DNA from 2 places in the Halomonas sp. KM007 genome. Region 1 is predicted to be linked to the other one. Evidence: predicted binding sites of a transcription regulator. Region 1 holds the regulator's gene; the other holds the start of a gene.
The links. The regulator FliA, encoded in region 1, starts transcription of late flagellar genes. The targets are predictions, from matches to a motif close to CTAAAGTTNNNNNNNNNNCNGCCGATA.
Positions count from the first base shown of each region.

Region 2: the regulator FliA is predicted to act here: its motif matches at 2,174-2,200, upstream of RVM27_RS10065 (flagellin).

Region 1 covers NZ_CP136131.1:1,684,126-1,688,544, forward strand. Annotated here, with positions in the region: gene RVM27_RS07865 (OmpA/MotB family protein) at 1-602, opposite strand, end outside; gene RVM27_RS07870 (motility protein A) at 607-1,422, opposite strand; gene RVM27_RS07875 (RNA polymerase sigma factor FliA) at 1,462-2,166, opposite strand; gene RVM27_RS07880 (flagellar protein FlhE) at 2,193-2,606, opposite strand; gene RVM27_RS07885 (hypothetical protein) at 2,688-3,287, opposite strand; gene flhF (flagellar biosynthesis GTPase FlhF) at 3,284-4,419, opposite strand, start outside.
Region 2 covers NZ_CP136131.1:2,140,040-2,144,458, forward strand. Annotated here, with positions in the region: gene RVM27_RS10060 (IS1380 family transposase) at 115-1,434, opposite strand; gene RVM27_RS10065 (flagellin) at 1,499-2,140, opposite strand; gene RVM27_RS10070 (LysR family transcriptional regulator) at 2,340-3,221, opposite strand; gene hglS (VOC family protein) at 3,506-4,419, shown strand, end outside.

The DNA of each region.
Region 1 (4,419 bases):
TTACTTTCCATGGGTTGGGTGTCGGCATAGCCAACCGCCCGCATACGAGAAATGGCGATACCCTGACGCTCCAACTGGCGCACCACGGCAATGGCGCGACCCGTGGAAAGCTCCCAGTTAGAGGGAAAGCGCGGGGTGGCAATGGGCACGTTATCGGTATGCCCTTCCACCGATATTTGGCCTTCGAACGTTTGGAGTACTGACGTGAGACCTTCTAACACGATCAGGCCCTGAGGCGTTAGCACATCGCTACCACTGGAAAACAACAGGCTGTCGTCGATGCGCAGGGTGATGCCCTCACGACCCTGCGAGACACTGACCCCAGGAATATCCAGCCCCGCCATCTGCGACTGCACGCCGTCGTGACGTGGATGAATACCGGTGGCCAATGAGGCCAACGGCATGGCCATGATGGCACTGGCCGGCCCCATGGCATCGCTCTCCCTCCCTTCGCCACCGCCAGGAGGCGTCAGCGCCAGCAAGAGCACGAACAGGGTAATCAGCAGCGTCAAGACGTCCAGGTAACTGGTCAGCCACCCTTCGTCGCTCTCGCCCGCTGCCGCTGGCAGTTCCAGCGCAAACCGTGCCTCGTGATTGAGCATGGCGCTACCCTTTCAACGCCGAATCGACGCCTGGGCGCGGCTTGACGCTCGCATCACGGATTTCGTCGTGGTAGTTGGCCACGAACGAGTTCAACGTCTCTTCGATGAACGACGGCAAGCGACGCTTGGTAATGAGAGAAATGCCTTCCAGCACCATGTTCATGGTGATCAGGCGCTCTTCGGTCCGCCGCTCCAGTTTGACGGCAATGGGCTTGAAGACCAGATTGGCCAGCAGAATACCGTAAAACGTGGTGAGCAGCGCCACGGCCATACGTGGGCCGATCACCTGCAGATCGCCCGCATCCATGACTTCCAGCATGTTGACCAGCCCCACCAGCGTACCAATCATGCCAAAGGCCGGCGCATAGGTGGCCATGGTGCGGAAAATCTGCGCTTCGGCATGCTCACGCGCCTTCAGCCTTGCGATCCGCCAGCGCAGCATGTCGAAAATTTCATCTTCCTTGGTGTTGGCAATCACCAGTTGAATACCGGTGCGCAGAAACGGGTTGCGCGTATGCTCCAGCTCCCGCTCTACCGCTCGGACATCGCCCTTGAACCATAACCGCGACATGGCCACCAGCTCGCCGATATCATCGCGCACATAGGTGTTCTCGCGGCGGAATACCAGGCCTACCAGGCGCACTACCCGCAGTACCTCCTTCAAGGGGTAGCTGATGAACGTCGCCGCTAGGGTACCGGTAATGACGATGGCCAGACCAGGCAAGTTGATAAAGCTTTCTGGCGACTCTGCGGTAAAGAACAGCACGCTTATCAACAACAGCATGCTGGCAAATATGCCGATCAACGTAGAGGGGTTCATCAACGGCTCCTTGCCGGTTAACGTGAGAGGATAAGAAGGTCAATCTTGGTCGCTCAAGCGGGCACGAAGGCGGCTGACGGCCTGGCTATGCAGTTGCGATACCCGCGATTCGGTGACGCCCAGTACCGCCCCCACCTCTTTGAGGTTCATCTCTTCCTGGTAATACAGGGCCATCAGCAGTTTTTCACGCTCGGGCAACGCCTCGATCGCTTCGATCAGAGTGTGCCGCTGCTGCTCGTCGAGCAGTTGTTCGAAAGGGCGATTGGCGCTGCCTTCGTCCCCGGCTGGCTCACCGCCATCGGCCACCAGTTCCTCGAAGGGCAGTAGCTGCCCGCTATTGGTGTCGTTGAGCAGCTGTTGATAGTCGCTCAGCGGCATCTCCAGCTCACGGGCAATTTCCACCTCTTCAGGGGGCCTGCCCAGCGTCTGCTCCAAACGGCGTACGGTTTCATCGACTGCGCGGGCAGAGCGGCGCACGCTGCGCGGCAGCCAGTCCCGAGTGCGCAGTTCATCCATCATGGCGCCCCGAATGCGTTGGCTGGCGAACGTGGCAAACGTCGCGCCCTGTGCGGCATCAAAGCGACCCAGTGCCTCCAGCAAGCCCACCATGCCCGCTTGAATCAGATCATCCAGCTCGATACTGGCGGGCAACCTGACCTGCAGTGTCAAGGCCTGACGTCTCACCAGTGGCATGTATTGAGTTAACAGCTCACTCTGCTTGATCCTGCCTTGTGCTGTATACATCCTATTGCCTCACGGCTAAACGATCTTTACTGATAATTCACGATGACCTGCAGCCCCTGTACGCGCACGGGCCGTTGCCCCGGCGACAGCGCAAAGCGCAAATGAAGCGGCGCGTTGGCTTCCAGACCTGCCAGTGCCATGGTGCTGCCACGCATGCCACTCAGGGGCACGCATTGTGCAGGATGGCATAGCCAGGCGTTGACAGGCGCATGGGCAGGCGCCTCGAAACGCCATTGCACCCTCGCCAATGTCGCGTCGCCCAGCGGTATGCCCGCCGGAGGCCTGATGGCCTGGCTGCTGCTCGCCCGATCGCTCATGGCCACCATCACCGCGGGCATTTGACTGCTCCAGCTACCTGTCGCCGCCCGCGCCGATTCACCCACAACCAGCGATAACACCAGCACCCACGCGGCGCTGGAGAGAAACACGCTCCATGTCACTGTTGACCACTTTGCGGTGTTGATCAATGTTCGTAGCAACATCGTCTGTAGAGGCATTGCCGGTCCCTTGTCATGGGGTCATCAACGAGCCAGTAGCAACAGCTCTATTTGCAAATAGTGCGCAGCGGCATCACGCAGGTTGTCCAGCAAGCCCTGACGCGGGAGGTGCGGCTCGTGCAGGGCCAGCAGGCGGCGCGGCCCCCCTTGCTCACGCATCTGGCGTAGGGCACGGTACATGCTCGCGAAGGCCTCGGCGTCACTGCTCACCCATAGCGCCCAGTGAGGGTGATGCGCCAAGGCAGCCATCGACCCTGCCTCGGGGCTTGCCACCTTGACGTCCCACTCCTGAGGATCGCCCGCCCACTGGCGCCCCAGCGATGCCCACTGCGCCAAGCGACCTTTGACCTTGTCGACGTGCACGGCACCCGCTGAGCTCAACCCCACAATGACCAGTGTGCGTGTCGGGCGGGGGGCCGTTACGTTCGCTGCCGCACTTGCGACCTCCTTGGGAGCGGTTTCCGAAGCGTCCGCGCCAACGTTCGTTTGCGCCACTTCCTTGTCTGAAGTGGAAGTATCGACACTCGGCGCGTCGGCCGCAGGCTCGTCAGGTTGCTCGCCTCGCTGCTGGCGCTGCAAATCTGCCCATTTTCTCAGCCCGGCAGCCTGATCCTGGCCATTCATAGCACATCCTCGAGGCTGACACTGCCCAGTTGCCGAATGGCATCTCGGGCCATCAACACATGCAGCAGCGCGTCCAGCAGGGCCGTATCCCGGCGCTTGCGCTGGCTACCCAACAGCCGCACCAGATCCGTTCTCAGCGCCTGGCCTGGTTCATCATCGGCCAGGTCGAGGTGGCCTGCCACGGCCGCTGCACCGCTGGCCATCAACAGGCGCAGCTCACGACTCACTTCGCCACTGTCGCTTTCCTTGAGCTGTTGCCACGCTCGCTTGGTCAGTGCGGCCAGCCCATCGCTTTCGAGCTGGGTGACCAGCAGTGACAGTACATCGCTACCCAACCGGGCGGGTGTCAACCAATAGCGACGCGCGACGCGCTTGTCACTTTCAGGGTCACGGATGTCGCCCACCCAGGTCAGCAGGGCGTGACCCGAGGCGGCCTGCACCTCGACATAGGCATTCCACAGCTGCATGCGCTGGCCGCGAAAACGCACCGTGACGCTGTGGGTCAGCGTACTCTCTTGAAACAGATTCTTCAGGGCGTAGCGCTCGCCCTGATAGTCTACTCGCTGGCTGGCATGCACCGCGCTGACCCAGGTCAAACGTTGGTCGTGCAGCCAGGTGAGCACGTCGGGTTCTGGCAGAGCGGGCAGCAGGTGAACTGCCATATCTTCTCCACACTCTTCCAGACGCGGCTGCCAGCCGGCAGGCTGACGGTGCTGAAGCCGCGTCAGGGCCAACCAACGGCCCTGCTCATCCAGCCGAACATCCGGCATCGTCCAGTCACAGCCACGCCCTTGGCGGCGTGGCGACCAGGCCAGCCCCATGGCGCGGCTATTGGCATCTGCCCCGGACAACAGCTCATCCAGCCGCTGATCCTGAATGACCCCAGGCAGTGCGCCGATATCCCAGGCGGCTTCCAGCAGGTAAAAGTCATCCACCCGTTTGCGCAGTCGAGCCAGCACCGATGAGAGCCTGCGCCCTTGCCCCAGCACATCCCGCGACCAGCGTGGCAAGCTGAGCGGCGCCGAGGGTTCGGTCTGGTGCACGGCGCGGGGCTGTGCGCCCAACGCCTGAGCGATCAGCGCCTGAGGGTCGGCCACGGACATGTCTTCCGGCACCTGCTGGCCATGGGAGC
Region 2 (4,419 bases), 460 kb from region 1:
GATAAAAGGGATCTGGGGTGGAGTTTGGCTGTTTTTTGATCAAGTTCCTGTGCTCAGGGCGCACCTCCCCCCACCCCCATGTCTTTTCTGTGCCGGGGACAGCACGCCGCGACGCTATCCCGGCACCAGCTTGCTGGCCAACATCAGGAAGAGGTCCTGCTCCGGATACTGGCTGTTCAACATCAGCCGAATGGTCCGTGTGTTGCGAGTGATGACGGCGCCGATCTTCAGCAGCTTCAGGCGGATGGTATTGACCTGGGCTTGGGCGAAGGCGGTGCGCTTAAGGTAAATCCGACGCAGCCGCTCCAGGAGCAGGTAGGCCAGCCCCGACAGCAGCAGTCGGTACTGATTGGGCCACCATTGGTGGCAGCTGGTGCGGTCTGAGAACAGGAGCTGCTGCTCCTTGATGCGGTTCTCCATCTCGCCTCGGGCGCAGTAGCGGTGGTCGTAGAGCCACTCTGCGCTGCAGCCGCGCAGGTTGGTCACCACGTAGCGGGTGTTGAAGCCACGCCAACTGGTCTCGGATTTGACGACCACCTTTCGTCGGCGCTTCTTCCAGCTCTTGGCGGCGTACTCGATGAAGCCGAAGACTCGCTGCTTCTCACGGGTCTTCTCGAAGCGGATAGCTGACTCGTAGTCGATATCCAGGGCTAGCTTGGCCAGCCGCGGGTTGCCGGCGAGGCCGACGATGTAGTCGACACCGTGGCGCTCGCACCAACTGAGGATCAGCGGGCGGCAGAAGCCGCTGTCGCCGCGGAATACGACCTTTACCTCAGGCCACGCCTGGCGCAGCCGCCGAACCAGCAGGGCAAGAATGGCGCCGGCGTGGTGGGCGGCATCTCGGTAGGCCGGGCGAAGGTAGCTGACCAGCAGCTGATCGCCACAGAACACGAACAGCGGCAGAAAGATGTAGTGGTTGTAGTAGCCGTTGAAGTGCCGCCCGAGCTGCTGGCCGTGCACCCGGTCGTCGGTGGCATCGAAGTCGAGGTAGAGCGGCTTCTTGGGTGGCCGCCGGAACGAGCGGATGAACTGCTCGATCATTTCCTCGTGGATGGTGACCGCCCAGTCCCGATCGGCTTGCTGCTCGAAGCGACACAGCGTGGACTGGCTGGCCAGCACGCCGTCGGTATCGACGGCGGTCTGCAGGGCGATGTCGTGACGCAGCGCCTGGTGGTCGTTGAGATCCTCGTAGCCCAGCGCCAGGCCAAACACGCGCTGCCGAACCAGGGTTTCGGTGCGATGCAGGCAGCGTTGAGGATCGCGGTCATCACTCAGCCGGCGAGCGATAGCGCGGGTCAGGCCCATCTCGCGGTCGAGCTGCCGCAGCAGCAGGATGCCACCGTCAGAGGTGACCTCGCCGCCATCGAAGCTGGCGGTGATCTGACGGCCTTTGCAGCGTGGAAAGGTGGCGGTGGGCGTGGTACATTTTGTCATGGCGGCTGTGTCGGCTAATTCTTGGTTAGGCTCTTGAATTATAACCGATTTTCAGCCGCTTTTTTCATGCCTGGTGCAATATTCGGGCTAGATGTTTACCATCGCGTGTAAACAGCTGCATGTCATCGTCCATGGAGAACGAGTCAATCTCGATGCGTATGTTGGTGGCGCCCGCAGGTATATAGGCGACAGGCACGATCCCCGAGGTAAATACGCTGCTAGCAGGGCTTAGTTTAGCAACGATATGTTCAGTGTTTCCGAGCTGGGCGGGTTGGGGGGGAGGCTGCGTGGGCGCCAAAGGGTATTTTCCAAATGCTTCCGTACCCTTGGCTATCCGGTCTATTTCAGCGCGTAGCGCTTGATATTCATCATTAATGAAAGCCCGGTCGCTATCCGATAAGGTGCCGTTTGCAGCTTGAACGGCCAGCTCGCGGGAGCGCTGAAGAATGCTGTTGATGCTATCCAGCCCGCCTTCGGCTGTCTGTATTAGTGAAACGCCATCGTTGATTCCCCGCGTGATGGCGGAATTTGCTCGCAGGTTGGTCGCCATGCGATTACCAATCGCTTGCCCTGCTGCATCATCCTTTGCACTATTAATACGAAGACCAGAAGAGAGTCGCTCAATACTTGTCGACAGCTTTGCGCCAGTATTATTCAGGTTTTGCTGTGCCTTGAGCGCAGCAAAATTGGTGTTGATCGTCGCCATTATTCCGCTCTTCTTGTCCACGATAGTGAGATATTGCGACAAATATTAAAATAAATTTAGCGTGCTGGCGAGTGAGATGATGGGATGTCTGTTGTCGTACTGCGACTGCAACGCTCATGATGCGGTATGTGCTTGAGGTAACCAGCCTGATTGGTGGTGTTGCTTAACTGCTTGATTTGTGGCTTGCAAGACTCTTTCTCTACTCCCCAAACTGCACCACATGCTCAACAAAGCGGCGCACCTTGGCGAGCTCTCCCAGGTGTTCGGGGTAGACGAGGTAGTAGGCGTTGCGGCTGAGCAGTTGGTAGGGCCATGCCAGGGCGAGCCGTTGGCTCTCCAGCTCTTCATCCACGGTGAAGTGGGGCACCAGTGCCACGCCGCCGCCTGCCATGGCGGTTCTGACCAGCATGGGGAAGGTTTCGAAACGGGTGCCGTGGTAGCTGCGCTCGGTCATGACGTGCTGGCTGGCAAACCAGTGGTGCCAGGCATCCGGGCGGGTCGAAAGGTGCAGCAGCGGGCGCTGGGTCAAATCGTCGAGTGAATAAATGGGGTGCTGGGCCAGCCAGGTCGGGGAGGCGACGGCGACCATGAGGTCGTCGGCCAGCTTGTGGCAGGCCAGGTTGGGCCAGCTGCCATGCCCATACAAGAGGGCAATGTCGATGTTCTCCTGCTCTAGGTCGAAATCCTCGACGCGGTCGTGAAACGCCAGGCTGATGTTTGGATGCGCCGCCATGAACGAGGGCAGCTTGTTGGCCAGCCAGCGGCTGCCGAAGCTGGGCAGGGTGGCGATGTTGAGCACTTCGCTATGGCCGCTGTACGTCATGATGGCCTGGGTGGACATCTCGATCTGGGTCAGCACCTTGCGCACATCGCTCAGGAAAATTGCCCCTTCGGGGGTCAGCAGCAGGCTGCGACGTACCCGGCGGAACAGCTTGTGCTCCAGGGTGGTTTCCAGCTGTGCCACCTGTTTACTGACCGCACTCTGGGTCAGGTTCAGCTCATCGGCGGCCCGGGTGAAGCTCATGTGGCGGGCGGCCGCTTCGAAGCACTGCATGGCGGTGATGGAAGGAAGATTGCGCATGGTGAACGCGGGCGCTCCTGGGCAAGCGTCACTCGGCGGAATGACGGTAAGGAATCCCACCCTATCAAAGGGCTCCCTTGGGCGCCATGCTGTTGCGTACCCGGTGCTCGCCGCTCTTTATAAAAGCCTTTAAGCATTCCTTTTTGGCATGCATTGAGTGCTTTTTTTCGTTTGTGGTTCGCTCCCCGAGTCGGTTTGATAGAACGCAGCGCCAGCACGTGTCATAAAGAGGCCATGAGGCTGGCGACGCGTGCCGTTCTTTATCGACCCCAGAGAGCCACAACATGTCCTTTATCACTACTGATGCAATACGCGACCGTTTTTCCAAGGCGATGTCGGCCATGTATCAAGCGGAAGTGCCGCAGTACGGTGCGCTGCTGGAACTGGTCGAGCGGGTAAACCAGGAAACCCTTCAACAGCAGCCCGCGCTGCACCACCGGCTGGAGGCGCAGGGCGAGCTGGCTCGGCTGAGCGTTGAGCGCCACGGGGCGATCCGGGTGGGCACCGAGGCCGAGCTTGCCATGTTGCGCCGGTTGTTTGCGGTCATGGGCATGTACCCGGTGGGGTATTACGACCTCTCGGAAGCGGGAGTGCCGGTGCACTCTACGGCGTTTCGGCCCATCGAGGACGAAGCCCTCGCGCTGAACCCTTTCCGGGTCTTTACCTCTTTATTGCGCCTGGAGCTGATCGAGAGCGAGGCGCTGCGCCGTCGCGCCGAGGAGATTCTGGCCCAGCGGGATATCTTTACCCCCACGGTGCGGGCGCTCATCCAGCGCCACGAAACTCAGGGCGGGTTGAGCAGTGAAGAGGCCGACCAGTTCGTCAGCGAGGCGCTGGAAACCTTCCGCTGGCATCAGGAAGCGACCGTCGACCTGGAAACCTACCAAGCGCTGCACGACGAGCATCGCCTGATTGCCGATGTGGTGTGTTTCAAGGGGCCGCACATCAACCACCTGACGCCCAGAACCCTGGATATCGACGAAGCACAGCGTCGTATGCCGAGCATGGGCATGAACCCCAAAGCGGTGATCGAAGGGCCGCCCCGTCGGAAGTGCCCCATGTTGCTGCGCCAAACCAGCTTTCGGGCGCTGGAGGAGTCGATTCGTTTCGCCGGGGAGGCCCAGGGCACTCATACGGCGCGCTTTGGCGAAATCGAGCAGCGCGGCATGGCGCTGACCCCTAAAGGGCGGGCGCTTTA